DNA from 3 places in the Exiguobacterium sp. s143 genome. Region 1 is predicted to be linked to each of the others. Evidence: riboswitches for the same ligand, from Rfam matches in the RefSeq annotation. Region 1 holds a riboswitch; each other region holds the start of a gene.
What was found. A riboswitch is a leader RNA that binds a small molecule or an ion and turns the genes downstream of it on or off. The one in region 1 is predicted to bind S-adenosylmethionine.

Region 1 (10,842 bases):
ATGACCTCGTTTCTATAATAAGATGAACTGCTATTCATTCCATGTCAGTATAGCATGTGAGTGAAGTCGAGAACGGAGGAAAGATATGTTTCCGATTTGTGAGCTCTTTAAAATTCGATATCCTTTGATCCAAGGAGGAATGGGTAACATTAGTCATGCGGCGCTCACGGCAGCGGTGTCGAATGCCGGAGGACTCGGAACGCTCGGGTGCGGGACATTGTCGGTCGATGAAGTGTCGTCGCGGATTCACGAGACACGAATGCTGACGGATCAACCATTTGCCTTGAACATCGCGATTCGTGTGTCTCCCTATACGGAAGCACTGATTGATCTCGCGATCGCAGAAAAGATTCCGGTCGTCTCCTTGTCGGCAGGAAATCCGGCACCGTACATAGAGCGACTTCAAACTGCTGGCATCAAAACGATCGCTGTTGTCGCTTCAGTCAAACAGGCGTTAAAGGCAGAACAAGCAGGCGCTGATGTACTCGTAGCGGAGGGAGTTGAAGCGGCAGGCATCAATTCACCGCTCGAGTTGACGACGCTGACCTTGATTCCGCAACTCGTCGATCGGGTCAACATTCCGGTCCTGGCAGCGGGTGGGATTGGTGACGGGCGTGGATTGGCAGCTGTTCTGTTACTTGGTGCGGCGGGTGCCCAGCTCGGAACACGATTGATCGCGACGGAAGAGGCGAAGGTTCATTCGGCATACAAGGCGCACTTAATGGATGCGACCGATACCGATACACGCATCATCGGACGTTCCGTCGGATTCGTCCGACGTGTCCTTGATGGTCCTTACGTCGAACGACTCACAGCAGAGACACCTGCTGCTTTTCTCGATCAGACGAATGAGTCGTATCATATTACGGGCGCTCTTGAGGGCGATGAGGAGAAAGGGTATGTCAACGCTGGACTGGTTGCCGGATTGATTCATGATGTGCCGACTGTTGCGGAGTTGTTTACGCGCATGATGACGGAAGCAGAGGAACAGCTGAAGCAAACGACGACTCGTTTTACGACATGAGCATATAGTGAGGGACCCGTGATTCTACTTGTGGACAGCGGGTTTTTTCATGTTTTTTTGAAAATGGGACATTTGTCCTTTTCAAGTAGGGCACGAGTAAGGTCTACTCTAGTGTAGAGATTAAAGGAGGAGATGACGTGCAAGGAGTCGTGTTTGCTTTGATGAGCGGTCTGTTCATCGCCCTGCAAGGCATATTCAATGCGCGCCTTGCGACAGGCGTCGGACCGTGGTTGTCCGTATTGATCGTCCACTTTGTGGGTCTGATGGGTTGTTTAGTCATTTACAGTTTCGTACGAGATCGGAAAATCGGTGGCTTCCGTCAGTTACCGTGGATTTATGCAAGCGGCGGTTTGATTGGCGTGCTAGTCGTCGTAACGGAACTGACAGCAATCCAAACACTCGGGATGACATGGGCGATGTGTTTATTACTCGTCGCACAGATTTTATGTGCTTTTGTGATTGATTTAAAGGGATGGTTCGGTGTCTTAAAAAAACAAGGAAATCGTGGTCAGTGGGTTGGTGTGGGTCTCATGCTTGCAGGAGTTGCGATTTTCTCACTTGCCTAAAGGGAGGGAATAAACATGGAAACCGTCATTCAACAGTACGGACTGGATACGATTTTGACGGAAGAGACGCGCGCTTGGTTGCGTCAAGAAACCTTCCAAAAAGGGGAACTCCTCTGTACGACAGGGGCAGCGATCGACCGGATGTACTTCATCGTCGCAGGCAAAGTTAAGATATCTGCTGCCTCGTCAGAAGGGAAACAACGGATTCTGCGATTCAAGACACCACTGACAGTGATCGGTGACGCTGAATTCATCAACGAACGGGAAGTGCTGAATACAGTCGAAGCAGTGACCGATGTCGAGGTGTTGAGCGTACCGTATGCGATTTTACGCGAGCACAATACGACGAACGTCTTTCTGCAATTCTTATTACGCACGATCACAGCGAAGTGGTATGCCGACTCGAAATCAGCGTCGCACCATGTGTTGTATACAGTTGAAGAGCGATTTGCAGGGTATTTGTTGTCGATCGCTTCTGAAGCCAGTGACAGTTTATTTTATCAGGAGATGCGGACGTCGAACTTACATGACGTCGCCGACTGGCTTGGAACGAGTTATCGCCATCTCAATCGGATCATCACGAAATTGTGTGAAGAGGAGATTCTCGTTCGACGACGCGGGAAAATCATCATCGTCGATCTGGAGCGGATTCGCGAGAAGGCGAACGGCAACAGCTATGAGTAGGGAGGAACGAACATGATAATAGGCATCGTGTGTGCCGTGTTTGCAGGGATGTTAATCAGTTTACAGACGGTATTGAATGCTCGGATGAGTGACGCGTTTGGCGCTTGGGCGACGACGACGCTGGTCTTCTTCGTCGGTTTCATCGGAGCAAGTGTCACGTATGTTCTGTTTCGTGGTGGAACAATCGGACAGATTCAAAACGTATCGCCACTCTATTGGTTTGGTGGACTTGTCGGTGTCGGCGTCGTTTTTTGTGTCATGCGTGGGATTCAGTTACTTGGTCCGTCCGTCGCAATCTCTGTCGTTCTGATTTCGCAGTTAAGCTTTGCTCTCGCTGTCGATACGTTCGGCTGGTTCGGTTTACCACAAATTGATTTATCGTTCGGTCAACTCGTCGGTCTCGCTGTCATGGTATGTGGGATTTTCGTCTTGAAGCGGTATCAAGTCGTGGCGCCGGAAGAGAGGGCGAAGGATATACCGAAGCAAGTCTCTTAAAAAATCTGATACTAGTTCGATCGACTGACGAACGTTTCTGTCATCCTCGCTTTCCGCAGGCGGGAGGTAAGCCGCGTCATCCCGCATTCTATGCGATTTGCCGGGTCTTACCTGACCCTGACGAAAGCGCGACTCGCGCTTTCTTTCCCTGCAGGAGTCGAGGATGAACACTCACGTTCTAGATTGACTAAATAAAACATGCGCGTTTCCCGCTAATTCGATCGGGAGATTCGCATGTTTTTATGTGTTGTGACTTGATCTCAATCGAATAGATGAACCATTCGTCTTCTGAAGTAAAGTGAGAGAACAATAATGAGAAGACCACAGTACAATATGATTGTCGTGATCGAAACGTGAAACGACAGTAGAAACGAGAGGAGCGCGTAAGATAATGGAATGAGACCATTTGACGCGGCATTCACGACACTCATGACACGTCCCATCGTCTGTTCCGCACACTGAGACTGGATGAACGTAATGAAGCGAATATTGATGATCGAAGAAAGGACACCAAGTGATAACAGGATGATCAGGTACAACAAGATCTGCTGCGCTTGACTAAGCAGGAAGAGAAGCAGACCTAAGGCGCCAATTAATCGGACCGATGAGGTAAGCCCATTTACTTTCGTTTGCGTAAAACCACTCCAGAGCGCCCCTCCGAGCATTCCCATTTGATAAGCACCTTGCATATAACTTAAATCCATCGCATCTCCTTGGAGCACATCATGAACGAGTAAGGGGATTCCGAGTAAGAGTGGTCCAAAGAAAAAGAAATTGACACAGATGACAAGAAAAAGTGTCTGCTTGAGTTGCTGAAAGTGAAAAACGTAATGCAGCCCTTCTTTTAGTTCAAAGAGAGCTGAATGCTGAAGCGATCGCTTGATCTTAGATTCACGAATACCATACGTGAAAAGGAGCGTCAGACAGAGTGTCCCGAAAATTACGAGAAAGACGTGCGAGTAAGAGGAATAGCTGAGAATGACTCCACCAAGAATCGGACCTGAAAAGAGGGCGATTTGATTAGATGTCTGAATCAGTGAATTGGCTTTAGTGAGTTGTTCTTTCGGAACGAGCGTAGGAAGTAAGGAAGCATTCGCCGGCGAAAAGAATGCATCCACACTACCGAATAGAAAGGCGAATCCTAAAATCGTCAGCAATGTAAGCTGATCGGTATGAAGTAATGCGAGAAGACAGAGAATGAAACTGATTCGTAAAGCGCTCGAGATGCGCATGATCGTCGAACGTTTATAGCGATCGGATAAGACGCCACCGAATAACATGAGAAAAATACGGGGTAACAAGGTGGCCATGAGGACGAATCCAAGATATGACGCCTGGTTTAGCGTATGGATGACATACCATTGTTCAACAAACAGATAGGTTGATAGGGAGAGGGCAGAGCACATACCGGACCCCCATAAAAATAAAAAAGATCGATTTTTAAACAGCGATTGTTGCGTATCCATTTCAATAGGCAGCATGTGGCACCTCCGGTTTAGACGTCGTCATTCTCAAATAGTGGTTCATCAATTGCAAAGGCAGTCGTCATGATATAGAAGTGTTTTTTATCTTTTTTGTCTAGTGAAGGGGACCGTGTGAACTCGTCCAATAGAGCACGATATTTTGTAGCAAACTGCCGAAAATCGGCTTCAGACATCGCCAGTTCCTTTTGAAGTGATAAGCTCATCCAGTCCTCGATGTTCGAAGATGAAGGAGAAAAAGTAGCTGTCGGAGCCGTAAGAACGCGTGTCTTTGCCCGGTCTAGTACCTCAAGATACGACTGCCGGGTCGCTTCATTCGTCTCGACGAAGTTCAGTAGATGATCGGCAGGAATGTATCCTCGAGCAATCGCTTGATAGTATTTCAATAGATTGCCGCCCTGTTCTTCCGTACGGACGAGACGAATCAAGTCATGCTTTTCAAGTTCCCGTACGTGATAGAGGACCTTCGCGCGGGATAACGTCAGCAAGTGGGCTAACTGATGTACCGTGTGTGGTTTTTCGACGAGAAACATGAGGATTTTTGTTCGTAACGGATCACTGATCACTTTTAACTGTTCATAGTTCTCTAACATGTGAATCGCTTTTTGTTCCATGCACTGATCTCCTTTTTAACCGGTTAATTTTTATTAACCGTAAAACAAAAGGCTTCTTTTGTAAACGATTACAAATTTATGTAAGGGTGTTGGTAAAGAAGACATCATTTTTTTACATACAAAAAAAACTGATTCCACGACATCTCGATCATCCTCCACTTTTTACTGAAAGTAGGGTAAGAACGAGATGTTTGAAATCAGTTTCAGCTACTGTATATGGTTCGAAGTGATTAGACCGTCGTCGTATCTTTCCATTCCTGCTCGATGAAAGCATCGCGACCAGAAGCAGCACGATCTTTTTTATAGTGTTCTGGATTTTTCTTATGGAAGTCTTGATGGTACTCTTCCGCCGGATAAAATTCAGAAGCGGCATCGATCCGCGTCACGATCGGTTGTTTGAAACGATTGCTTGCAGCAAGGGCGTCACGGGAAGCGATCGCTGCTTCGTGCTGTGCATCCGTATGATAGAAGATCGCTGGTGCGTACTGCGTGCCGCGATCTTGGAATTGACCTTCTGCATCCGTCGGATCCGTTTGTGGCCAGTAGAGTTCGAGCAGACGCTCGTACGGGAACAGGCTCGGATCAAACGTGATTTGGACGACTTCGAGATGTCCCGTCGTTCCTGTTTTGACTTGCTCGTATGTCGGATTGTCGACGTGTCCGCCCATGTAACCTGATACGATTCCCTCGATTCCTGGTAATTCTTCAAACGGTGTCACCATGCACCAAAAACATCCACCTGCAAATGTTGCTTTTTCCATCTGTCTCTTCCTCTCCGTGGGAAATCCCCATTGTATGTCTGACAGCGAGAAAACGAAAACGACTCCTTCGCTTGGTTGCAAAAGGAGTCGCCGCTTTTTATCAACCAAAGCTTTCGCTTTGCTGGTCGTAGCACCTTGCTATGCGCAGGTTGCTGGGACGTCATCGATCCAGATCTCTCGGTCCACTCTTGATAAGGGTATATGAAGTTGATGTCATTCGTTATCATTGTTGTGATGATACCATTCACACAGAAATAAAGTCAATCCTTAGGTTTTAAGGCACGTAAAACCGTCGCTCCGAGTGTCTTCGCACCAATCAACAACGCCTGTTCGTTGATTTCGTACTGCGGATGATGCTGTGGATAGTTGACGCGACCGTCCGTATATCCGGAGCCAGTGAAGAAATAACTTCCCGGGACATGTGTTAGATAATGCGCGAAGTCATCCGCAGCCATCATTGGTGTGAGTGCCCGGACGGATGCTTCCGGTAAGAAAGAAGCGGCTTCCTGAACAAGTTTTGTCTCGTCCGGATGATTCCAGAGCGCCGGGTAACCCGTCGTGAAGTCGATTGAATAGGTAGCACCGATGCCGGCACATGTCGTTTTGGCGACAAGATCGACTTCTTGCCGGAGCTGATGCCGCAATGTCTCATTGAACGTCCGAATTTCACCGACGATGCGTGCTTCACCCGTGACGATGTTCGGCGCCGTTCCCGCATGGAAAGAACCAATTGCAAGAACTGCCGGCTCGAACGGGTCGACCCGTCGACTAACGAGATGCTGTAAGTTACAGACGAGCTGCGCTCCAGCGACGAGCGCATCTTTTGTTTTATGTGGTGCTTGGGCATGCCCGCCTTGACCATGAACGATGATTTCGAATTCGTCGATTGCACATAATGTATGTCCTTCCCGAAACCCAATCGTACCAACCGGTAAATCATTTTCGAGATGTGTCGCAAAAATCGCATCGACACCTTCGAGGACACCGGCTTCGATCATTTGGATGGCTCCACCGGGAAAGACCTCTTCACCATGCTGGTGAATGATTCGAATCGTTCCTTGCAATTGATCACGTAACGGATAGAGCGTAGCAGCCAGGGCCATCACCATTGCCGTGTGACCATCATGCCCGCAAGCATGCATGACACCGGGATGGATCGACCGGAAGGCAAGCGTCGTCTCTTCTTGAAGTGGTAAAGCATCGAAATCTGCACGGACCGCAATCGTCGGACCAGGCTGTTTGCCTTCGATCGTCGCGACGACACCACGACCTCCGACGGCTGTTTGATAAGGGATGCCCTGCTCCGCGTAAAAGTTTGCAATTCGTTCTGGTGTGCGGACTTCCTGGAAAGAGAGTTCCGGATGTCGATGAAAATCACGACGTAACGCGATCATCGTCGGTTCGAATTGTTCAAGTGCTTCAAAAAGTTGAGTTTGCATCTTCAAGCTCCTTTGACGTGTGTCTTTTCGTGAAAATGGGTACAGATACAGGTAATCACGAAAGGGGATAATGAAACATGGGAGAAATCGTCGTCAACGCTGTACTTACAATCAAAGCAGGACTTGCGGATCAAGTCTTCCCGATTCTACAAACGGTCTATCATGCCTCACAAAAAGAAGAAGGGTGCTTACGTTATTCCTTACATCAATCGATCGAGGATGAGCATCAATTCATGCTGTATGAAGTGTATCGGGATGAAGAGGCACTTGAAGCGCATATCGCATCCGATCACTATAAAGCCTACCGTGAACAGATCGAGTTATACTTGATGGATCGACAAGTAACGAAATACGTAGAGATGACATTTTAACGTATTGCGATAAGAAGAGACGAACCCGTCGATTTCGACGGATTCGTCTTTTTTTGTCTTACATCGATTTAAATCCGAGGAAATGCTCTTGCCAACGCGGTTCATAAATCGAGTTGATTTGAAGTTGTGAACCGCCCGCATGGATGAAGTGTTCGCTATCGAGCATGATTCCGATATGCGATGGACCATCTGTATAAGTGTTCTGGAAGAAGACGATATCCGAGCGTTTACCGCTTGCAATACTCGTCCGGCGATTTGTAAAGAAAGCACCATACCAGTAGCCACGAACGTTCGTCCGACCACCGTATTTTCCGGCCTTGTTCGTCGCGTAGTGAATCAAACCGGAACAGTCAAAACCACCGTTCACGGCATCTTGCGAACCCCATGTGTATGGTGTACCGATATGTTGAACGGCTGCTTGGATCAGCTTTTCACCACGCGTATTATTCTTTTTAACGACCCGTTTATCGGACGTGATCGTCACAGCGGATACAGGAAGATAAACAGGTGTCCAGCCTGACTGGATGACATAGAAGTTTCCGACTCGATGACGCGGATAAACCCGTTTGCCTTGTTCAACGAGTCCGCTACCTTTTGGACTTGTTGGACTCGCAAAGAACGACGTCGTCTGTTTGACCGTATAGATTTTCGCCCGGTCGATCGCTTTTTGTGTCAGTTTCATATCGGGTTTGCTCGTGCTGATATAAGGGTTGAGGACGTAACCCGTTTGACCATTTGCCAGGCGAACTTGCCAAAAATCATCATCAATTGATTTTAGACCGATTAATTTCGTCCCTTTCTTCAAATAGGCAGCTGGGCGACTGTAAGCTACGTCGGCAGAGAAGAGTGGCGTCTGGTCCAGGTGGACATAAAATGTCGTGCCTTTTTTTGCTTTTGCCGTCGGCTTGTTCAGTCCGATACGACTCGAATCGACGAAACCAAAGGCATTTTTATATTTGACGCGTGTATAATAACCGCTTTTTCCGTAGATCGAAATCGAGGTACCTTTTTTTAGTGTGCCGATTTTTTTGCTCGAAAGTTTTGCCTGCGAACGAATGACGACATCGTCTTCCGTCACATAGCGTTGACCAGTGACGTCATACAGATCCGGCTTTTTCGTCACGAGATCCGTCGTCTTGACGTAGCCGTAGACCGATCCTTTTTTCAAGCGTGTGTAACTACCGCTTGTGCCGTAAATCGTTAGCTTATCAGCTCGTTTGACGGAATACATGATTTTGCTCTTCGTCGAAGCAGACGTGTAGACGGACAAATTGCGTTTCGCGTATCGTGTCCCGGTTGATGCATAGACTTTTCCAGTACCGAGATCAGCTGTCTTGACGTAAGCATGAACTCCACGGAAGATGATCCGGCTATAGGTACCGCTTGTGCCATACACCGTCAGCAGCGTATTCGTTTGGTGTTGCTTCAAGACAGGACTTGAAGATTTGGCGTCCGAATAGATTGGCGTAGCGCGCTGAACATAGAGGCGTGCAGTCTTCGGATAGTATTTCAACGTACCGAGATGTGCCGTCAACACATAGGCATACTCGTCGTTTCGTTTGATTCGTGTAAATGACCCCTCGATGCCGTACGTCTGAAGAGAAGTATTCACAGGAATCGATTGTACGACTTTTCCTTTCGTAGTCGCAGTAGCATAGACCGTTGTCTGCTGTTGGACGTAACGTAGCCCGGTTTCCGGATGGTTCACGACCGGCGCATCAGCTAAATCAACCGTCAATACGAAGGCGTAACCCGTCTTAGTCGCAACACGCGTAAAAGTACCGATCGTACCGAACGTTTCAAATGCTTGATTTTGAACGACGGCTGTCTTCGCGCTCGTCGTCTTCGGTTCAACGAAAAGAGAAGTCGTTCGTTTGGCATAACGCAGTCCTGTTTCCGGATAATTTTCGACCTGCGCATCAGCTAAATCAGTTGTCAATACGAAGGCGTAACCCGTTTTAGTGGCCACGCGTGTAAAAGTACCCGTCGTACCAAACGTTTCGAATGCTTGATTTTGAGTGACAGCTGACTTCGCGCTCGTCGTCTTCGGTTCAACGAAAAGAGAAGTCGTTCGTTTGGCATAACGCGTTCCAACTAATTTCGGAAGTTGCTCGAGTTGTGCCGTCGGTACGTAGACGTATTGCTCGTTCCATTTCAGACGCGTGAACGTGTCGAAAGTGCCGTATGTATCGATTCGCTGATAGGCGGGAAGTGTCGTCACGACGGTGGGATCAAATGGTGAAGCAACTAATGAGAGTGGACTTTTCGACATCAGCGTAGCTTGTTTTTGAAAGACAGGTGCTGTTTGCGTTAACGCGTTTGTTGCGACATACGCAGTACCTTCTTGCCAACTGACACGAGTGAAGTCACCGTCCGTGCCGAGTGTCTTGAATGTCGTTCCTGCTGGTAGTTGTTGAATGACCGTTGTGGAATCAGCCGTTTGTAGCAACGCAGCATCCTCTTTTAAATAAGCCGCCCCGGTCGTCTCGGTGACTGTTTGTGTTTCTGCTGTCGGTTGAGCAGGTGGCGATTCAGCGAAAGCCGGTGCGGGTAAAACCGAGCTCAACATTAACGTTGCGGCAAGTCCAGCAACATGAGCAGTCCATTTTTTCATCAAGAGGTTCACTCCAATTCTTAAAATTTGTCATTATGAATAGTGTAGCATGCGCTTGTTTAAAAATTGATAAAAATCAAAAAAATAGGAGATTGTCCATAAAAAACGGTATGCCTCGGCACACCGTTTGAAGTCCTATGTTAGTTATCTTCTTCGTGATCCACTTGCCATTCCCAGTCGAGCATGCCGTAAATCAAGGAATCGCGCCAGTGGTCTTCGAGATAGACCGTCTCGCGAAGCTGTCCTTCCTTCGTCATGCCGACTTTCTGCAACACGCGTTCGGAAGCGACGTTCCGCGGGTCACACGTTGCCGTGATGCGGTGTAGTTCTAGTTTTTCGAAACCGAATTGGAGAAGGAAAGAGGCAATCGACGTCGCGTATCCGTTCCCCCATTCATCAGGCGAGAGGACGTATCCGATTTCGGCGATTTTATTCTCAACGTCTGTGATGACGAGTTCACCGGCACCGATGACGACGTCACTTGGAAACGTCACGGCAAAGACATAACGACGTCTTGGTGTCTCGAGTTCACTTTCAAGCGCATCGTGTAGGAATTGTTTCGTATCCGTTTCGGTATTCGGTCCCCACGACTGGAATTGACTGACGATGGGTTGTGAGGCATAGGCGTGAACCGCTTCTACATCTTCTGGTGTAAAACGACGAATCCGAAGTTGATCATTGATTTTATAACGCATGCAGCATCCTCCTCTTTCAGATGAAGTCACTTTGATTCTATTTGACAGATGGGGAACGGATTCCTGTTTGACACGGGAAAAAGGGCGTGCTAGGGTGG
Region 2 (10,842 bases), on a different contig from region 1:
CAACAGGTGTTGGAACGAGCAACTGAATTGGTACAGATGAAATTAGCGGTCGTGGAGCAGTATGAAGATTGGCAACTCTGGCTCGACGAAGTGAACGGAATCGATGAATGGGTCAAAATGTCAGCGTATTATGCACCGCGCGACGTTCAAGAAACACCGGTCATCGATGAAGTGATGGAGTTAGAGAAACAGACTATCGTCATGCCACCGCAAGTACCGAGCGAGCCAGTACGCAAGCAACGTTATTCCTATACGTTTCAGCGGGGGTTAAAAGGTGGTACTTTACTAGAATGGTCGGGCAGTCATATTTCTGAACGAGACGTCCGCGATTGGAATCTCGAGCACGGCATGGAAGTCCGTGTCCGTGTCGATCGTCAGGATGATCAAAAAACGATATGCCGTATCGAAGCCGTCGTCTCGACGGAGCGAATGAGAGAGAATCCAGAACGTGTCGTGTTTGAACAAGCAATCGTCAAGGCGCATGGAATCATTGAGGAAACGGTGAATGGTCCACTGCAAGATGAGTCGGGCAGATCGTTCTATTATGTCGTTCCGGTAGAAGACATGCGCTATTTGCGACTAGAAGCAGGTCAACTCGTCGATCTCGTCATGTGGCGGGAACGGAAGGATACACTGACGATTGCTTGGAAGCATCCATTCACGTATAAAGAGCCGATCGTCAACGCATCATCTAACCGCCCATCAGAGGTAGAGCAACCGGTAGTGAAGACGTCTGTGACAACGAAAAAGTCAAATCGGTATGCACGAAAAATGAAACGACAACCGGTTCCGAAAGCTAAAAAAGCACAGCGTCGCGTCCGTATGCCAAAAGAGCGAACGATTGAACCGATCGTGACGACAGCCGTACCTGGACAATTGATGGATTTCGTTGATAAGACACCACTTGATTTCACGCGCTTCACAGGAATGCGTCTCGTCATCGTCGGAAATGAACAACAGACCGCTGTCTATCGCGAGTTCTTTGCGCCGACGGGAATCGAATTGATTCATCTTGCAGGGGACGCACAGTCCGCGAAAAAGATTGCCTGTCTCGCCAAAAAGACGGACGCGATCGTCGTCGTGACGAGTCGCGTTTCTCATGCAGCGAGTGCACATGTCATCGCGCAGGCGAAAAAGCATGGTATTCCATTCGCGATGGAACGGCTCGACGGTCGACGATCGTTATACACGGCGTGTGAACGACAACTTGAGCGTGCTTGGCTCAACCAGCAACGAGACGGGAAATTATTGAAAAAAGAGTGAAACATTAGAAGAATTCGACCGTAAAGTAAGGTGAGAACTTATTTTTCAAGGAGGACCTTACTCATGTCATCTCAATTAAAAAAAGCAGCGAAGGAGTCGCTCAGCGGTCGTTGGGGATTTGCCATCCTCATGTTCGTACTGTTTTCTATCATCCAGAGCGTTCCGACGTTCATCGGACCAGATCCTAACGAAGATCTAAATGCGATGAGTGCGGTCAGTATCATTCTTTCGATTTTATTGATCCCAATCGCAGCGGGTTGGACGTGGGTCGCGATGTCGTTCGCACGCAATGAAGAAGTCAAAGTAGCTGATTTGTTCGAGCCGTATAAAATCTTCGGCAAAGTCATCGGCGTCTCGATTGTGCAAGCGGTCTTCTTATTCTTATGGACATTACTCTTGATCATTCCAGGGATCATCAAGTCGTTCTCTTACCTGTTGACGTTCTACATCCTTCGAGATGAACCATCGGTCGGTATCTTCGAGGCCATCACACGTTCACGTCAACTCATGGATGGTCATAAAATGGAAGCATTCTTACTCTTCCTATCATTCATTGGTTGGGCATTACTCGTGATCGTTACACTTGGTCTTGCTGTCTTATGGGTTGGACCATACTTCAGCGTCACAATGGCAAAATTCTATGATCGTGTGCGTGGTGAACAAGCGCCAGAGCCAACATCAGATTTCGTCGCACCATATTAATACCGAATCCCGACACGACGTCGGGATTTTTTTATGCGTGAAATAATTCCGATTGGAAAAGACGGTTTAATGGTTGCTTTAGTTCAGTGAATTTTGTACGATGAATGCAACACATCTTATCTAGAGAAGTCGAGGGACTGGCCCGAAGACACTTCAGCAACCCCGCTACGGCGGAAGGTGCTACTTCCAGGAAGGGATACCTTCCGAAGATAAGAGCGGACAGGACAAGATACCGTCGCTCTTTTCGAACTTCGAAAAGAGCGTTTTTTTATGATAAGGGGGACGATGGAGTGGAGTATGGTTTTTGGTTACCGATTTTTGGGGGATGGTTACGTAACGTCGAGGATGAACAGATGCCACCGACCTTCGATTATGCGAAACAAGTCGCACAAACAGCAGAACGAATCGGGTTCTCGACGACGTTGATTGCGGAATTGAACTTGAATGATATCAAAGGCATTAAGGAACCGAGTCTTGAGGCATGGACGACGGCAGCAGCGATTGCTGCAACGACAGAACGCCTTGAGATCATGACAGCGGTTCGTCCCGGGTTCCATAATCCAGCGACGACGGCGAAGATGGCGGCAAACATCGATCAGTTGAGTGGTGGACGCTTTACGCTCAACGTCGTTTCAGCGTGGTGGGCAGAGGAAGCGAAACAATACAACGGTATCTTCACAGCGCACGATGAACGCTATGCTCGGACGGAAGAGTTCGTCACGGTCATGAAGGGACTGTGGGCAGATGCGTCACCGTATAGCTTCTCCGGTCATCACTACACGATCGAGCAAGCAGAACTCCATCCGAAGCCAGTCCAGCGTCCAGGCATCAAGCTCTACGCTGGTGGAGAGAGTGAAGCTGGAAAGCGAACGATCGTCGAACACTGTGACGCTTATGTCATGCACGGGGGCACTGTTGAAGAAGTAGCCCATAAAATCGACGACATGAAAGTACGCCGGGAAGCGACGGGACAAAAGCCGCTCGAAAGCTTCGGTCTTGCTGCCTACATCATTTGTCGGGATACGGAAGAAGAAGCACTTCTTGAATGGCAACGGATCACGGACGTCAAGGAAGACAGCGCCGGTTATGCCGGTTATCAGGATTTCATTAGTAAATCGCAACTGGAGCAACAGGTCGAGCGGAACGATTATTCTGTCTCGAACCGTGGTCTACGTCCGAATTTAATCGGGACACCAGAACAAATCGCTGAACGGATTCTAGCGTTCGAAGCCGTCGGTGTCACGTTACTTTTGTTACAATTCTCACCACAACTTGAAGAAATGGAACGCTTTGCTCGTGACGTAATGCCACTGGTCGAAGCGAAACGAAAGGTAGGTCAACAATCATGACAAAAATTCATATTCTCCACGAAAACCAAGAATGGACGGACCATCTCATCAAACGTCTCGAAGAACTCGAATTACCGTATGAACAGTGGCACTTGAATGAAGGAATCGTTCCGCTGGATGAACTGCCGCCAGAAGGCGTCTTTTACAGCCGGATGAGTGCTTCTTCGCATACGCGGGGACATCGTTACGCGCCGGAGTTGACGGAAGGGGTCCTCGCTTGGTTAGAAGAGCATGACCGGACCGTCTTTAACGGAACGCGTGCGCTCCGTCTTGAAGTCAGCAAAGTCAATCAATATACGGCGTTGCGGAAGGCTGGGATTCGTGTACCGAAGACGACGGCTGCCGTCGGACGTGATCAAATCGTACAAGCAGCAAAAGAAATCGGTGTTTCGTCATTCATCACGAAACACAACCGTGCCGGAAAAGGTCTCGGCGTCCAGCTGTTCCACTCGATTGAAGCACTTGAAGCTTATCTCGACGGTCCGACATTCGACGAACCAGTCGATGGCATCACGTTGATTCAAGAGTATATTCAAGCACCAGAACCGTACATCACACGTTGTGAGTTCGTAGGTGGAAAGTTCGTCTACGCGGTTCGAGTCGATACATCAGAAGGGTTCGAGCTTTGCCCAGCGGATGCATGCGTGATCGACGACTTGTTCTGCCCAGTCGGTGAAGAAGCACCGCAAACACCGATGAAGTTCCAAATCGTTGAAGGCTTCGATGACCCGATCATCCAAAAGTATGAAGCATTCCTCCAAGCGAACCAAATCGCGGTCGCAGGCATCGAGTTCATTAAGGATGCGTCAGGTACGATCTATACGTATGACGTCAATACGAATACGAACTATAATTCGGATGCCGAGGCAGCTGCAGGACGCTACGGTATGCTCGAACTAGCGAAGTTCCTCGGTGCAGCCCTTGAAACAAGCACAGTAAAATAAGAATCTGCTCTCGCCCTGTCACCGGACGTTACAAGACCGGATGACAGGGTATTTGTATAGAAAAGGGGGCGGATCTATGATTACGTGGAGAGAAGAACGACAGCTCGATATTCCGATTGAGGAAGCATGGCACTTGTTTGATCACACGCGATTGCAGCGTTTGATTCCAAACGTCGTCCAGCACGAGGTGATTGAACGAAAACCGGGTGTCGTCGGTTCGACGTATCGTCAAACATACATGCAGGGTAATCGACTTGAAACCTATATCGTGACCGATTTAGCCTATACGAACGAGCCTGACTTCAAACAAAATACGATTGGATTCACATTGGCTAAAATATTCAAGATCGAGATGACGTTTACACTTAAACCGATCGACCATGACCGTTGTCTGTTGATCTATACGGGAAAAAATGAGGGAGCGAACTTTGTTGGAAAGAGTCTGTTGTCGCTTGGAGGAGAGCGAGAGAATGAGAAAATCGTTCATGGGCTGTTGCAACGTGTCGAAGAAGAAGCGGCGAAACAAAAGAAGAATAACGCATGAAAAAACGGATTCCCGCGTTTTTGTATCCTGTCGCTTCGTATACGATTTATCAAAATCAGGCGAGAATACTCCCACCTCTAAGTGTAGCGTAGGTAGGAGATGAATCACCCGTTTCGATAAGACTATAATCATTTGATGAAATCAGTGCAACCAATAAAAGGAATTGATACACAAACAAAATTTAACACAGATAAGCATTCAGTCTTTCTTCTGAATTACGATCTTATCCTCGTAGTGAAATACAGGAGACAAGTGATTGATGACGCCATCTCGACGTTTGCGAGACAGATGTTCGAACGAATAGGCACGTCATATCGTATTACACTGATCGAGTGGAACCATGACAACGATTATATCGATGTGTTGTTTAAAGCGCACCCAAACGCGGAAATGTCCAAGTTTCTGAACGCTTATAAGAGTACCAGCAGTCGATTGATCAACCACGATTTTCCACATGTCAAAACACAACTTTGAAAAGAAATGTTTTGGTCCCGAAGTTATTGTCTAGTGAGGACCGGAAATGCGACGATCGATGTCATCAGACACTACATCGAAAAAAAGGAGAGGAGTGATTTCCTTGCTGAAGGCGTACAAGTTTCGACTTTATCCGACGAAGTTCCAACAAGAGTATTTCGTGAAGACGTTCGGTTGTGTCCGTTTCGTTTACAATAAGATGCTCGAAGAGCGTATCCGATTGTATAAAGAGTCTAAGCTCGACCCTGACGTGAAGCAGAAGCTCCCAACCCCAGCAAAGTACAAACCTGAATTCCCTTTCCTAAAAGAAGTCGATAGTCTTTCCCTAGCGAACGCTCAGATGGACTTGAATAAGGCATACCAGAACTTTTTTCGGGATAAGTCTGTTGGGTTCCCCAAGTTCAAATCGAAGCACAACGACCGCGCCTCTTACACGACGAACAATCTGAAGGGAAGCATCCGAATCGAGGCATGTCAGGTGAAGCTTCCTAAGATTGGTTTTGTGAAGTTGAAACAACATCGTCCGTTTACAGGTGTGATCAAGTCCGCGACGATCTCGATGACGAGGACCCGAAAATTCTTCATCTCGATCCTCGTCGATCAAGCCGAAGAGCAATGGATTCCCGCCAAACATAAAGTAGGGATTGATCTTGGTTTGGAGCACTTCGCCATCCTGACAAACGATAAACATTTTTCTGAGAAAGTTGCCAATCCGCGCTTTCTTCGAAAGTCTGAAGATAAGATAAAGAAGGCGCAACGTGGCTTGTCACGCAAGAAAATTGGGAGTAAGAACCGAGAGAAGGCGAGGATGATCCTTTCCAAGAAGCATGAAAAGATTGCGAATCAACGTCAAGATTTTCTTCATAAGCTGTCGAAACGAATCGTTGACGATAACCAAGTCATAGTCGTTGAGACACTTAAGTCGAAGAACATGATGAAAAACCATAAGATCGCCAAATCGATCGGGGATGTCAGTTGGTATGAGTTTGTTCGTCAGCTAGCATACAAATGCAAATTCTACGGGCGAACACTTATCAAAGCGGATCAATTGTATGCCTCTACACAGATTTGTTCTTCTTGCGGAATAAAAAGCGAGAAGAAAGCCATGGATGTGCGCGAGTGGAGCTGTATTTGTGGTGCTCTTCATGATCGAGACATCAACGCGAGCATCAACTTGTTGATGTTAGCATACTGAAAATTCTTCAGGGTGGGGACCACCCGATGAGCTTGGTCAATAATCGTAGCTTGTAAAAGTACGGTCTTCCCAAGAGGCTCCTACTTCAATTTGCGAAGCAAACAAGTGGTGAGTAGTTCACTCAGTCGATTATGTAGGGAGTGTAAAGAAACCTGGTTAGTTATATCTCAGTTAGTTAATCTTTCCTTTACAGTAAGTTCAGCAAACGAGTAATCTGTGAATCATCTTGAAGGTCCTTTAGTGGTCGGAAACGGACGGTTCGTAATTCCTGTTTATTAAGCGGAAGTTCGGGATCAATCCCGAGTCGAGGTGCAGAAGAACTACCTGAGGTGCGTTGAACGAGAAAACATGTCTCGATTCCCTGATCGATTGAAATCTCGTAGAGTTGTCGTTCGATTGTGATGTGAAGATGCGTCTCCTCTAATACTTCGCGCACGACGGCTTGTTCTTTTGTTTCACCACGCTCGACACCTCCGCCCGGTAACGTCCAAAATGTCCGGGAAGGCGTGTGTAATTCAACCATTAAGATCTGTTGCTCTTCAATCAGCGCGGCACATACGCGATGACGCATATCGCATTCCTCCTTCAAAGTGTTCAAAAAAGAGACCGAAACGACAGTTCCGGTCTCTTTTGACATCATTGTGCGTATAACGCTGTTAATTGCTGTTGGATCGTATCATTGTTCAAGTACTCATCGTATGTCGTTTCTTTATCGACGATACCGTTTGGCGTCAACTCGATGATACGGTTCGCAATCGTTTCGACGAACTGATGGTCATGCGAGCTGAAGAGCATCGCACCTTTGTAAGCGATCAAGCCATCGTTGAGTGCTGTGATCGATTCGAGATCCAAGTGGTTCGTTGGATCGTCGAGGACGAGAACGTTAGCACCGCTGAGCATTGCTTTTGAAAGCATACAACGGACTTTTTCGCCCCCAGATAAGACAGAGGCTTTTTTCATAACTTCTTCTCCTGAGAAGAGCATCCGACCGAGGAATCCACGGAGGAACGTATCACTCTCATCTGCCGGTGAGTACTGACGGAGCCAATCGAGGATCGTCTTGTCCGAGCCTTCGAAGAATTCCGAGTTATCTTTTGGCAAGTACGACTGTGAAGTCGTGACGCCCCATTTGAACGTACCGCTATCCGGTTCCATCTCACCCATAAGGATCTTGAAGAGAGTCGTGATCGCGATATCGCTCTGACTGATGAACGCGACTTTATCCGTCTTGTTCAACGAGAAGCGGACGTTATCAAGGACTTTGACACCATCAATCGTCTTCGAGATACCGTCAACCATCAAGAGGTCATTTCCGATTTCGCGTTCCGGTGTGAAACCGACGAACGGATAACGGCGTGACGATGGACGAATGTCGTCGAGTGTGATTTTATCAAGCAATTTCTTCCGCGACGTCGCTTGTTTCGCTTTTGAAGCGTTTGAGCTGAAACGCGCGATGAAGGCTTGAAGTTCTTTGATTTTCTCTTCTTTTTTCTTGTTTTGGTCACTTGCCATGCGCGAAGCAAGCTGACTTGACTCGTACCAGAAATCATAGTTTCCGATATACAATTGAATCTTACCGTAATCGAGATCCGCCATGTGCGTACAGACGTTGTTCAAGAAGTGACGGTCGTGGGAAATGACGATGACCGTGTTCTCGAATCCGATCAAGAATTCTTCGAGCCATTTGACGGCTTTCAAATCAAGTCCGTTCGTCGGCTCATCGAGTAAGAGAATGTCTGGTTTGCCGAACAACGCTTGTGCAAGCAAGACTTTGACCTTTTCCGATCCTGTCAGCTCAGCCATCGTTTTCGAGTGAAGGTCTTCCTTGATGCCGAGTCCTTGAAGAAGCATTGCGGCTTCCGACTCTGCTTCCCAACCGTTCATCTCAGCGAATTCACCTTCGAGTTCAGCAGCGCGCATGCCGTCTTCGTCCGAGAAATCTTCTTTCATATAGATCGCATCTTTTTCTTTCATGACTTCATAGAGACGTTTGTGTCCCATCATGACCGTTTCGATGACTTGGAATTCTTCGTATTCGTAATGGTTCTGACGGAGAACGCCTAAACGTTCGCCTGGTGTGATGATGACATCGCCTTGTTGTGCTTCGATGTCACCAGCGAGAATTTTCAGGAATGTCGATTTACCGGCACCGTTTGCACCAATCAGACCGTAACAGTTACCTGGTGTGAACTTGATGTTGACGTCTTCGAATAATTTTCGGTCTGCAAAGCGAAGACCGACGTTTTGTACTGTAATCATATAGAGATGAACCCTCGTTTCTAGTAAGTGATGTGCTCATTCGAGTGTACCACAAATCGTGATCTGTCGTAGAGCAGGCAAAGTTCCCTCCATATTAGGACAGAAATTAAAAATAAGCAACCAGACATTTAAAAAAATGAAACATTTTCCAGATAGATACGTAGAAGAAAGTAAGGAATTCGTTAGAGGAGGGGTTAGATGGCCATCTTTTTCACATTATTGTTTTTCGCCCTCATCGTTTTGCTTGGCATGGAACTCTACCGTTATATCCAAGAAAAGATCGATAAAGGAGATTCAGAATGAGAGAAATCAAACCGAAGAAAAAAATTCGCCCATCGATGATCATCGCTGGTGTGCTCGTACTAGCGTTGCTTGCAACAACACCGTTCATCGTTGAACAAATCGAACCTGGACAAGTTGGTGTCGTCTATACACCATCAAGCGGTGTCAAAGATGAGACGTTATCGCAAGGTTGGCATGTCGTTTCACCGATTACACGGGTGACAGAGTATCCGATTCGGACACAGACAAAAGCGCTTGAAAACATGACGCTTGCGACCAAGGATGGAAAGAACATCGTCGTCGACTTTACATACAGCTTCTCCGTCTCACCGGATAAGGTGACGAAAGTCTTCAATAAGTTCGGACCGATTGAAATCGATGAGATCGCAAAAGGATATCTGAAACAACGTCTCTATGATGCATCGCGTGAGCAAATCTCGAAAGTTACCGTCCTTGAACTGTTCGGTGAAAAATCAGGGAATGTCTCGACGAGCATTCAGACGCAGTTTGCAGAAGACGTCAAGGATATCGGTTTCATCATCGAAGATGTCGCACTCGGTGCGCCGAAACCAGATGAAAAGACACAGGAAGCAATCGATGCGCGTGTCAAAGCGTCGCAGGAACTTGATAAAAAGAAAACGGATCTTGAAATCGCTAAAGCAGAAGCAGAGCGTCTTCGTGTAGAAGCGAAAGGAGCAGCAGATGCGCGTTTGATCGAAGCCCAAGGTTTAGCAAAAGCTCAAAAAGAACTACAGAAGACATTGACAGAAGAGATGATTCAATACGAAGCTGTCAAGAAATGGGACGGAAAGTCACCACTCGTCAGTGGGTCGGGTAGTATGGTTCAATTACCGATTCCAAACGATACGACAGAAGAAAAGAATTAAATCTCGATGTGCTTGGAGACAAGCACATTTTTTTATTTCATCATAATAAAATGACTGTACTAATGCTCTTATGGCATTAAATTTTAATATACCAATAAATAATGATATATTTTATATCTTTTAAATCCCAAATTAATGGTTTAATTAACTTATTTAGAAGGAAAAAGATGTAAAGAAAAGTCATTTAGATCAACTAGGTCAATGAATTGTTCCAATTGAAGGAGGAATTTTATTGTATCGAAATCGATCACCAAATCTTTTTATCATCTTAATGATCTTACTGGCAACAAGCTTTCCGATTCCGCACAGTCATGCGACGACTGAGGAATTCGAGATTCCAGACCCTTTGACGTCATCGTTTTGTGAAGAGACGTTGAATGATCCAAAGAAAAAGGACTTGTTGGAAAAAGAGGAAATTGAACAATGCGAAGAACTCGTAGAAGTAGAGAAGACACCATCAACCGAGAGTGAAGACCCACCAACACCCGAGACACCCCCAACCGAGAGTAAAGACCCATCCACACCTGAGACACCTCCAACTGAGAACGAAGACCCATCCACACCTGAGACACCTCCAACTGAGAACGAAGACCCATCCACACCTGAGACACCTCCAACTGAGAACGAAGACCCACCAACATCTGAGACAGTACCAGCCGAGAGCGAAGATCCACCAACACCCGAGATACCTCCAACTGAGAATGAAGATCCATCAACACCAGAGATACCCCCAACTGAAAGTGAAGACCCATCAACACCAGAGACATCTCCAACCGAGAATGACGATCCACTGACACCTGAGACAGCACCTACTGATGAAGAGGAAAACAAAATTCCCGACCAACCTGATTCTGGTAAAGCAGAATCACCGAACGAAATCGAAACTCCTGTCCTAACGTCACCTAAACCAAGACAAGAGAAGCAACAAGCGGTTGTACCGATG
Region 3 (10,842 bases), on a different contig from region 1:
GTAGTTTAGATTTGCTCGTTTAGTTTAGCATGAACGAACGAAGACGTCCGTTTCCATGCTCATGGAGGAATGAAATAAGGTAAAATAGAAAAGAATCGTGAGATTTAATCGTGTGTTAAAAGAGGGGGAGAAAAGATGGCTCAAAAGAATAAAAAGCTATCCAAATGTACTTGGCTTAGCATTGGCGCCTTGTTAGTAACGCAGGCAGTGGGTCTGTTTCTTAGTGCGCGAAAGTCAGGACGTAATCCATGGGTGTGGGGAGGCGCTGGACTCGTTCAGTTCCCGCTTCCGGCAATCGCTTACTTAATCTTAGAACGACAAGCGAAGCAGAATAAATAATAAAACAGGTCCAATCGTCGACGCGATTGGACCTGTTTTATGGTTACGAAGAAATTTTTTCTTGCTTCGTCGCTGTCTTCTTCATGCGTGGTAAGCCGAAGAAGATGGCAATTGATCCACAGACGAAGAGCAGGAACGGATAGAACAGATACGGAATCAGTTCCGGTGAAGCCGTTTTCGTCAATTCTGCTGCGATCAATAGTTGTGCTCCATACGGAATGATGCCTTGAATACCACAAGAGAAGATATCAAGGATACTCGCCGATTTTTTTCGATCGACTTCATACGTATCGGCGATTTCAGCTGCCAGTGGTCCAGCGACGAGAATCGAGATCGTATTGTTTGCAGTCGCGAGATTCGTTGCGCTAACGAGTGCTGCCATACTGAATTCGGCACCACGACGCTGTGAAATCTTGCGTGTCAGCGTCTCTTTTAAGAAGGCGATTCCACCGTTGAACGTAATCAAGCTGACGAGACCACCCATGAGGAGCGTCAAAATGGAGATCTCCGCCATGCCCAACATGCCTTCGGACATCGAGAGGACGAATCCACTCAAGCCGAAGCTACCATCAATCATACCGATGATGCCGGTGAGTAACGTACCACCGATGAGGACAAGGATGACATTGACGCCGAAGATCGCAAGGACGATGACAGCGAGATATGGAATCAACTTATAGAATTCGAAGGCCTTTGCTTCGACGACGTCACCAGAACCAGAAACGAATGCGAGTAGGATGACCGTCAAAATAGCAGCCGGTAGAACGATCATGAAGTTCGTCCGGAATTTATCGCGCATGTTCGTTTTTTGGGTCCGGACGGCAGCAATCGTCGTATCCGAGATGAACGACAAGTTATCGCCGAACATCGATCCACCAACGACAGCAGCCGCTGCGATGGCAACGTTGATGCCTGTCGCTTCATGAATACCGAAGGCGATCGGCGCGAGTGCAGCAATCGTTCCAGTCGATGTTCCCATTGCCATCGAGATGAAGGCAGCGATGATGAACAGACCACTCATCAGGAGCGACGGAGGTAGGAACGTCAAAGCGGCATTAACGGTCGCATCGATGGCACCGATTGCTTCTGCTGTTCCAGAAAACGTACCGGCTAGTAAGAAGATGAAGACCATGATCATGATATCGGGATTTCCGGCACCCGTTGCGATTCGTTCAACCGTTTGATTGATCGATCCTTTCGTCGTGATTGCAGCAAAAATCAAAGCGATCAGTGCGGCGATAAGGATCGGAAATTTGTAAAAGTCGTCATAGAAGATCCCGGCTCCGATGAAGAGGACCAGGAATACGACGAGGGGAAGCAGTGCCCATTTGTTAGGCGTGATCGTTTCATTCATTGTTGACACCTCGTTTCTCAAAGATACAAAAAAAGACCCCTTCGCAAGAAAGAAGGAGGTCTTTATGAAATAAAGACGCTCTTCTTATCTCTCAAGCTTTCGCTTGCTGGATTTGGCACAGTACGAATCAAATCGTCCGCTGCCGAAACATCATTGGGCCAGTCCCTCCGTTTCTCGCGATAAAAAGAAGTCATTCAATTGTTGTAAAACACGTTTCTTACCGTACCGCATTGAGTAACGCGTGTCAACTGTACTTTACTGAAGTGCCTTTTTCAATGTTTGGACGTTTTCTTCCATCAACTTGAAATACGAGCTGTTTTGTTGCGCTTTCGTGACCGACTCTAGATTATGAATCGTCACGGATTCAGCTCCGATTTCTTTTTGGATGACACGTGCAACCTTCGGTGAGACTGTCTCTTCGAACGCGACGTATTTCAAATCATGCATCCGTGCTTCTTTCACTAAAGCGGCCAGTTGCTTTTGTGACGGTTCATCGGAAGGAGAAATTCCCGCAATCGGCAGTTGTGTGAAACCATATCGTTCTGCGAGGTAACCATAAGCGGCATGCGTAACGAGAAGTTCTTTTTTCGATCCATCAGCGACGGCTTGTTTAAATTGTTCGTCCAATTCATCAGCTTGCTGATCGAACGCTTTTAAGTTTTTTTCGAACGTTGCTTTGTCTTTTGGAGCTTCTTTTGATAAAGCGCTTGTGATCGAACGTGCCATTGCTTTTGCGTTGACAGGGTCGAGCCAGACGTGTGGATCGTATTTTCCATGGTCATGACCCTCTTCTTCATGCGCATGTTCATCCGTTGCATGATCATCGTGCCCTTCTTCTTCGTGGGCATGTTCGTCTTCTGTATGTCCTTCTTCTTCATGTGCATGAAGTGTAGCATCCGATTCTAGCAAGTTGACGTCCTTACTCGTCTCGACGAAGCGGACATCCGTGCCTTTTAGACTCTCCTGGATTTTTTTCGAATACGGCTCGAGCGTCGTACCGGTTAAGAGGAACAAGTCGCCCTTAGCAATCTCGGTGAGTTGTTTTGACGTCGGCTCGTAAGAGTGGGGGTCTGCTCCAGGTGGGACGATCATCTTGACGTTGACTTGATCCCCTCCGATTTCGCGGGCAATAGCAGCCGTCGCGAACGTTGATGCATAGACTTCTGTCTGGGTTTTATCTGAAGTCGATGAATCGGTATTCGAACCGCAAGCAGCGAGAACACTTGCACTTGCGAAAGCGACTGTTAAAGCAGGAATGATTTTTTTCATTATATGATACCTCCATTATTAAAACGTAATTATTCCGATTTGGACTTTCTCACTATAGCGGAACGCTGGTGAAGCGTCAAGTACGAATACCGAGACGTTCGACTTCTTTTAAAACGGGGTAGAAGGATAATAAAGTGAAGAAACTGGCACGTCTTTTGGAGGTGATCAAGTGAAACGTGAAACTGCATGGCTAATGGGGGGAGCTGCGTTATTGACGACGGCAGCAGCGGGAGCGAGTATCTGGAACAATTATGGTGCATTGCTTCGATGGACCGAACCCGCCTTGCCACTCACAGAAAAACAACTTGCACCGCGGACGCTCATTTATAAACAGGTGGGGGACCGCACCTTACAGCTCGATCTCTATTATCCGCCGGGGGAAGGACCGTTTCCAGTTGCCATCTACGCACACGGCGGTGCATTCGTTCGTGGAGAGCGCGATGACATGTTCTGTTTTAGTCCAATCGTCGACCGTCTGCTTGAACTCGGAGTTGCTGTTTGTAGTATCGATTATCGTTTGTTCGAAGAGGGCAGTTATTTTCCGGATAACCTCGAAGATGTACGGGATGCGTTATGTTTTTTGAACAAAGAAGCGGAGGATCTTCGCATTCTAAGAGGAAGGATGATGGTGTGGGGAGACTCAGCCGGAGCTGCACTCATGCTGACGACGGCACTTGCCCCATCTGCTTTCGTCGGTGAGCGTGATGAGCGGCACATGCCATTGATCAGTGGTGTGATCGCTTTATATCCACCGACGAACTTTTTGTTGTTTAATTTCATTCAAACTTGGATTGCCCACATTAAGTTCTATAAGGGGGGACGAGAAGAATGGCGTAAGCTGATGACGCACGTCTCACCCGTCACGCACCTAACATCGGATGCCCCGCCCATCATGCTCTTGCACGGTAAAAAAGATCCAATCGTCCCATTTTCTCAAGCCTTGCATTTCGTTGAGAAGGGAGCAGATGTCGGAGCAGATGTTCGTTTGTTTTCCTTTCCGAATGGCACCCACTCACTTGCCAGTTTCGCTCAGACGGAAAATCCGTTAAAGATCGAGCGATTGCTTGAACGAATTGAACGTTTCACCTGTCAGGTACTACTGTTGCCACCGCGACAACTTGCGAATGGAAAACATGATACAATCAGTCATATTTCTTAAATGAGGGAGACAGAGACATGACTGAAATTTGTTTAGTACGGCATGGTCAGACGGATTGGAACTTAAACGAACGGATTCAGGGAAGAGAAGATATCCCGTTGAATGCAACAGGAAGAAGACAAGCGGAACTCAGTGCCGCTTATCTATCGAATGAAAAGTGGGATGTCTTGTTAGCAAGTCCCTTGTCGCGTGCCGTTGAGACAGCAGAAATCATCGGTCGTGCTGTTGGTTTAACGATTACAGCGACAGACGAGCGACTTGTCGAACGCGAATTCGGAGCCGCTTCCGGTGAACCAGTCGCAGCGATTTACGAGGCCGTTCAAGCGAACGATACGACGCTTGTGCCGGGTCTTGAAACGGAACAAGCCATCCAGGATCGCGTGTTCGAGGCGCTACAGGAAGTGACACGCATGTATGAAGGGAAACGAATTCTAATCGTCTGTCACTCGCATACGATCAAGGCAGCATTATCATCGATTGACGCGACATTTAGTTACCGGACACCTTTGAAAAACGCGTGTGCGAATTATATCCATCATACGGATCGCTATACGATTGATCGAATCAACGTAGCGGACCACATCACGGACGAGGTCGAAAAACCTTAAGAGACGGGCGTGTTCGGATGCTCTGTCAAATATTGTTTGAACGTTTCTTTAGCGATACTTGTGATATGGGCACCACGTTTTGAACGACGATCCTTATACTCCTGAACGAGTTCTTCGCCAGCGAATCCATCTTCGACGACTTCGCGTAAGATCGATTCAGATAAATCATTTTTCATCATGACCATCTTACCTGTGAAGACATACGAGACGTTTTCGCTTAAGACAGTCCGTTCAAGAGGCGTGACGATCATCGCGGCAGGGTCATTATCAGGTCGTGAGATCGTGATTTCAATCAAAGCACGTAAATGTTTTGTGAACAATTCATCGACGATCGGCTGATCCGTCGGAGGAACGACGATTTCTGCAACCCACTGTGCCGTCTGTTCGGTACTGACCGTCAATCCGTCCTGAATGGCGACGGGAATCGTCGTATCACGTCCTGACTCATCCATTAAAATGCGTAATGTGCATAACTTAAAGGTTTTCATGAAAAAATGCCCTCCCTTGATCGCTTACGATTTTCCTACAGTATACCGTGAGGAATGTAAGACGGGAAACTTTTCCTGACGAAATTCGTATGAACTATGTTTAAATAAGACTAGATACTACTAAACAGGAGGATCGTTCATTATGCCGCAAGTACTCATTGGAATATTAGGAATCCTGGGTATCGTTCTACTTGCCCACCATATCATCATGTATTGGCATGCTGAACCGACAGACCGCCCGACGCTTGCATATCGCATTGCGCTCCTGATTGCCTGTTTGCTACTCATTAGTGGAAGTGATCATTTAATCAGTATTTTCTACGCGGATTCCTTAGCTGAATTCGGTCAACGCATCACGTATATCGTCTTCATCGGAGGTGCACTTGGCTTCGCATGGTACTTTCGTAAGAAGATGGAACAAGCGCCAACAGAAATGACACCTGTCGGAAACGAAGCAGGATTAACATGAGAAAAAGCGCCGTTCATCCCGATGGAGGAAGAACGGCGCTTTTTTGTGTCTTATTTTAACCCACTTGCCAGTCGAGTGTCCCGAATCATGTCGAGTTTGAGCTTCCAGAGACGATCGCTGAATGTGACAGCATAAATCTCTGGCAACCGCAGCCGTTTGTACTCTTCCCACAGACGACCGATCTGTGTTTCGTGGAAGTGGCGACTTTCTTCAATCGTTGGGACCGTATAGACCAGTTCTCCATCTTTGAAGATTGGTTCAAGTAACCGCTCGACCTTGAATTGTTCGATGCGATTTCGGAACGATGGGTCTCGGACGTCGATGAGATCGACAGCTTCAAGTGTCGACGGATCTTCGTCCATCAACGTCACGTAATCGCCTTTGAACTTATCCGTCACCGGATCAATGATGCGATAGACTTCTTTGATGTGAGGTGTCGTCGTCTTGGCTTTTGACGAGGATACTTTGATGACGGGTGCGAGCTCGCCATCTACTTCACGCGCGACCAGTTTATAAACCATCCCAAGAGCCGGTTGTTCGTAAGCTGTAATACCACGTGTTCCGACGAGGAATGTATTGGCTTGGGCACCTTGGATGCGTAAGTCCTGAATGACGTACTCATCGAGGTCCCCTGACAAGACGATGTCGACTTCCGGGAAGCCAGCTTCGTCAAGCATGTTACGGGCACGTTTTGACAAGTAAGATAAGTCGCCAGAATCGATCCGGATGCCACGCAGTTTATGCCCTTTGGCTTGGAGCTCCTTTGCAACCGTGATTGCATTCGGAAGACCACTCTTGAGCGTATCGTACGTATCGACGAGTAATGTCGCCTGATCCGGATAATGAGAAGCGAATGTCCGGAATGCCGTCAATTCGTCATCGTGGAATTGAATGTCAGCATGTTCCATCGTTCCACCACACGGAATGCCGAAGTCGCGTCCTGCTGAAGCAAGGCTTGTGACGTCAAAACCAGCCAGGTACGAAGCACGCGTTCCGAAGTAAGCGGCATCGATGCCTTGCGCGCGACGGGCACCAGCTTCGAGGAACTTCGCACGGGGAGCCGATTGACGAATACGTGCGTACTTCGTCGCGATGAGCGATTCGTGGTTCGCGATGTTCAGAATCGCGGTCTGTAAGAGCTTCGCTTCAAAGATGCGTGCCTCGATCCGAATCAGTGGTTCGTTCGGGAAGACGATTTCGCCTTCTTTGACACTTGAGATCGAGCCATTGAACTTGAACTGACGCAGTTCATCCTTGAACTCATCCGGGAAGCCAATCATCTCTTGCAAGTACGTGATATCTTCTTCCGTGAAACGGAGTGTTTGAATATACTCGATGATATTTTCGAGACCTGCAAAGACGACATAGCCTCCTGCGAACGGATTCGAACGGTAGTAAACATCAAAGACGGCACGTTCATTATGACGTCCTTCTTTCCAATAGATATACATCCACCGTGGTAAGTACAGATCGGTATGGAGTGCAAGATTACGTTGTAACATGACGGACAGATCCCTTCTTATTCGCCGACGACTTCTGCGCCGATCGATTGTTTAAAATGTGTAAGCGCCCACTCGTGACCAGTCGCGTTAAAGCTTGCGACCGCATCGGCATGGACGACGATACGATACCCGAGATTGTAGGCATCGACAGCTGTATGAAGGACACAAATATCCGTACAGACACCGACGAGGTGGACTTCGCGGATACCGCGTTCACGCAAGCGTAAATCAAGGTCCGTCCCGGCGAACGCACTGTAACGCGTCTTGTCGATAACGTGATCGGCGACCCGTGCCATGGCTGCGACTTTCCCGAATAGATCACGTCCATGTGTTCCGCGGATATTATGTGGCGGGAAGAGGACGGTTTCCGGGTGGAATGTATCGCCTTCTTCGTGAATATCGTTAGCGATGACTACGTAATCTTCCGTTGAAAACTCCTCCATCAACGTAGCGATCCGTTCTTCAATCGCTTGTCCTGGTTTTCCGCAAGTCAGCTTTCCTTCGTCAGCAACGAAATCGATCGTGTAATCAATGACAATCAGAGCGCGCATATGCGTAAGCCCCTTTCCGATTTTGAATTAGTGTTCTCTTTCACATTGTACTCTATCTCACACAGAAGGCAAAAGGAAGAAATCGGATACAAACAGGTATAGAGAAGTAAAAGAATGGGGTATAAGGTATAGGACGAAAATGATAGTAGAGGAGGAGAAAGGGATGGCTAGGTTGAATGAGTATGAAGTGGAAGAGCGTCTTGAGCGGTTGCAGGATTGGAGTGTCGTGGATGATGAAATCGTCCGGACTTATACACTTGCATCGTTTCCTGCGGCACTGGATTTCGTACAAGAAGTCGGAAGTATCGCTGAAAACTTGAATCATCATCCAAGGATCGTGATCGACTATAAAAACGTCACACTTGCAGCGACGACTCATGATGAAAACGGATTGACGGAAAAAGACTTTCAACTTGCGGAGGCCTGTGATGCCATCTAAACTTTCGATTACATTCGGTAGCGGTTCGTTCGTTGAACAAATTCGTTCCCGTGATGCTCATATTCGTGTCGCTAGCGGAAGCGGCGATGCCATCCTCTGGATGGAGACGGACTCGAAATCACCTTTTCAAAGTGGCAATACCTATACGTTGCTCGAATCACGTGGCAATTTTTCGGACGAAGGCAGTCTCTTCTACTGGTCGATTCCGGCAGATCAAAATAGCGGGGATCTATTCGTACATCAAGTGATGTCGAATCCGAAAGTCATCGGAGCAGAATATGGTGGCTTCCAGGCATTTCGGATTGGACGTGTCGAGAAGGGAACGGATCTTGCCTTATTGATTCAGTTCCAAGAGACAGGGGACGGAGCTCGTTATGCAAAATCAGTTGAACGTCTTACGGTAGACCAGTATGCTGAAGAGGCAGGGAAGTCGTTCGCGCCTTCTCCCGTCATGAAACGGTATCAAATCGTACCACCAACAAATGAGTGAGATGCAGGGGGACTAACAGATGAAGAAGAACTATTTTGTCGTAGCAACACTTGGTGGCGCACTTGTCGGCGCTACTTTATCACTACTGCATAAAGATACGCGCCAAGCGCAGTTTGCAGCAGTGAAACGGACATTCAGCGGCGCAGGAACACAATTGTCTGCTGTCAAACAAGATCCAAAAGGGCGCTTTGAAGAACTAAAAGCACTCTATACGGACAATCAGGAAACAATCCATAACCTGATTGACGACGTGAAGGACTTAGCAGAAGTACTTCGCAAATAAGCAAAAAAAGGACTCACGCGTGTAGCGGAGTCCTTTGAGACTGAAGACAAAGTGTAATTTTTCTCTAACGAGAAGGATTACGCTTTTTTTGTTCGTCTCGCATCGTTTTCCTGGGACAAGCATCGCGCCGCTTCGCTGCAGGATCGCTCTTGCTTGTTTTTCCCTAGGAAGCGATGTCGAGGGAACAAAATACTTCTCTACTACTTCTTCCGAGTATCAAAAGAATGACGCGTCATACGCCACTCCTACAGGAAAAAACGCGATTTTGCGCTGTCAGAGACAAACAAGACCCGTTTTCCTGCTCGAATGGAGCGGGAAAACTGGCTTGTGTCTCGCCTGAGGAAAGGGCGTGAAAAGATGCGTCATTTTTTGAGTCAGCCCTTTTATCTACAATCTGCAAGAACTCGAGTGTGTAGCGGAGTCCTTTTTGCATGCTGGTTTACAAGTAACGGAAGAATAATCCGAGTACGGCAAACGCAATGATGATATAGAAGAAGATCCGACCAAGTTGACCAGAACCGCTTACGAAGACAGGTCCACCGCTCGAACGACGACCGGTTTGGAACGGACGTGTGAATGGGACGGCACGATTACCAAAGACGAATCCAAAGAGGAATCCGAGGACGAAACCGTACAAGTGACCAAAGACAGCAACGTTCGATCCGAGCAAGGTAAAGACTGCCGTGACCGCAGTAAAGATATACACAAGACGTGTATCGTCTGCTAGGATGACCGTCCGCTTGAATCGACTCAAGTAGACATAAAAACCAAGCAAACCAAGAATGGCACCCGATGCTCCAGCTTGACCATAAAACGGTTCGTTGATTTTCGTGAAGTACGTCAAGATGTTCGCGAGCGTACCAACGAGCAAGTAAAAGGCTGCAAATCGACCATGACCAATCATCCGCTCAAGCGGTGGAGCGAAGATGACGAGAGCAAACGTATTGAACGCAATGTGCCAAAAATCGTAATGCAAGAACGTTGCTGTGACGACACGCCACCATTCACCTTGTTCGATTAATAGATTGATGGATGCCCCTGCATTTAGAGGAGAGAATGTCAGATTAAGGAGTGGGCCCAACTGTTCGATGACAAACAGGGCAACTTGGATTAAAATGAACAACGAAACGACCGGATAAGAACGTGTGAACGTTTGTAGGTTTTCCGTTCGACTAAACATGACAACACCTCGCTTCATCTTCATTCTATATGAAGATGGCGAAGAATAGAACTGTGGAGGCGTCTCAGATGATTTATGGAATTGGAATCGATTTGGTCGAACTGAATCGAATCGAGCAAACGCTCGAGCGACAGCCACGTTTTGCTGGGAGAATCTTAACCCAGGCAGAGCAGGAACGATTTCAATCGCTCTCGGGACATCGTCGCATCGAGTATCTCGCTGGACGTTTCGCCGCAAAGGAAGCGTTCGTCAAAGCATTCGGAACTGGCGTCGGAAAAGAAGTCTCTTGGCAAGACGTTGAAGTCTTAAACGATGAGACGGGGCGACCGATCATGAGTGGACCATTCGATGGCGTCATCCACGTCTCGATCACACATTCTGAGCATTATGCATCTGCGCAAGTCTTATTAGAGAAGAGGGAATGGGATGTACCGACCAACTTGGATTGAAATCGATCGGGAAGCGATCGCACATAATATACGCGAAATCAAAACACGGATGGGCGAGCAACAGGTGATGGCAGTCGTCAAAGCGGACGGCTATGGTCACGGGGCAGTGACAGTCGCTGAAATCGCTCTTGAGAACGGAGCCGACTTACTCGCTGTCGCACTCCTTGAAGAAGCGATTGAGTTACGAGAAGCGGGCATCCAAGCACCGATTCTGATGCTTGAAGCCTTACTACCAGAACATGCACCAGTCGCTTCGAATTAT

Region 2: linked by a shared signal. The riboswitch ahead of KNQ03_RS13790 (LLM class flavin-dependent oxidoreductase) and the one ahead of msrA (peptide-methionine (S)-S-oxide reductase MsrA) in region 1 are both predicted to bind S-adenosylmethionine.
Region 3: linked by a shared signal. The riboswitch ahead of KNQ03_RS13050 (Na+/H+ antiporter NhaC family protein) and the one ahead of msrA (peptide-methionine (S)-S-oxide reductase MsrA) in region 1 are both predicted to bind S-adenosylmethionine.

The regions. Positions count from the first base shown of each region.
Region 1 covers NZ_JACSMX010000003.1:267,506-278,347, forward strand. The annotation lists gene KNQ03_RS12680 (NAD(P)H-dependent flavin oxidoreductase) at 86-1,024, shown strand; gene KNQ03_RS12685 (DMT family transporter) at 1,162-1,590, shown strand; gene KNQ03_RS12690 (Crp/Fnr family transcriptional regulator) at 1,606-2,274, shown strand; gene KNQ03_RS12695 (DMT family transporter) at 2,287-2,769, shown strand; gene KNQ03_RS12700 (MFS transporter) at 3,030-4,250, opposite strand; gene KNQ03_RS12705 (winged helix-turn-helix domain-containing protein) at 4,265-4,864, opposite strand; gene msrA (peptide-methionine (S)-S-oxide reductase MsrA) at 5,095-5,625, opposite strand; SAM riboswitch class I at 5,720-5,823, opposite strand; gene KNQ03_RS12715 (M20 metallopeptidase family protein) at 5,886-7,064, opposite strand; gene KNQ03_RS12720 (putative quinol monooxygenase) at 7,142-7,435, shown strand; gene KNQ03_RS12725 (C40 family peptidase) at 7,494-10,049, opposite strand; gene KNQ03_RS12730 (GNAT family N-acetyltransferase) at 10,190-10,744, opposite strand.
Region 2 covers NZ_JACSMX010000004.1:157,740-168,581, reverse strand. The annotation lists gene KNQ03_RS13800 (DUF2325 domain-containing protein) at 1-1,263, shown strand, start outside; gene KNQ03_RS13795 (DUF975 family protein) at 1,327-1,965, shown strand; SAM riboswitch class I at 2,079-2,181, shown strand; gene KNQ03_RS13790 (LLM class flavin-dependent oxidoreductase) at 2,256-3,314, shown strand; gene KNQ03_RS13785 (ATP-grasp domain-containing protein) at 3,311-4,258, shown strand; gene KNQ03_RS13780 (SRPBCC family protein) at 4,335-4,802, shown strand; partial or broken gene tnpA (IS200/IS605 family transposase) at 4,938-5,363, shown strand; gene tnpB (IS200/IS605 family element RNA-guided endonuclease TnpB) at 5,380-6,471, shown strand; gene KNQ03_RS13765 (NUDIX domain-containing protein) at 6,659-7,042, opposite strand; gene KNQ03_RS13760 (ABC-F family ATP-binding cassette domain-containing protein) at 7,108-8,730, opposite strand; gene KNQ03_RS13755 (prohibitin family protein) at 9,030-9,899, shown strand; gene KNQ03_RS13750 (hypothetical protein) at 10,132-10,842, shown strand, end outside.
Region 3 covers NZ_JACSMX010000004.1:7,175-18,016, reverse strand. The annotation lists gene KNQ03_RS13055 (hypothetical protein) at 136-339, shown strand; gene KNQ03_RS13050 (Na+/H+ antiporter NhaC family protein) at 383-1,693, opposite strand; SAM riboswitch class I at 1,775-1,879, opposite strand; gene KNQ03_RS13045 (metal ABC transporter solute-binding protein, Zn/Mn family) at 1,949-2,962, opposite strand; gene KNQ03_RS13040 (alpha/beta hydrolase) at 3,132-4,121, shown strand; gene KNQ03_RS13035 (histidine phosphatase family protein) at 4,139-4,729, shown strand; gene KNQ03_RS13030 (YwpF family protein) at 4,726-5,217, opposite strand; gene KNQ03_RS13025 (hypothetical protein) at 5,360-5,686, shown strand; gene KNQ03_RS13020 (nicotinate phosphoribosyltransferase) at 5,737-7,188, opposite strand; gene KNQ03_RS13015 (cysteine hydrolase family protein) at 7,206-7,739, opposite strand; gene KNQ03_RS13010 (4a-hydroxytetrahydrobiopterin dehydratase) at 7,903-8,178, shown strand; gene KNQ03_RS13005 (hypothetical protein) at 8,168-8,668, shown strand; gene KNQ03_RS13000 (hypothetical protein) at 8,688-8,951, shown strand; gene KNQ03_RS12995 (rhomboid family intramembrane serine protease) at 9,391-10,131, opposite strand; gene acpS (holo-ACP synthase) at 10,200-10,580, shown strand; gene alr (alanine racemase) at 10,558-10,842, shown strand, end outside.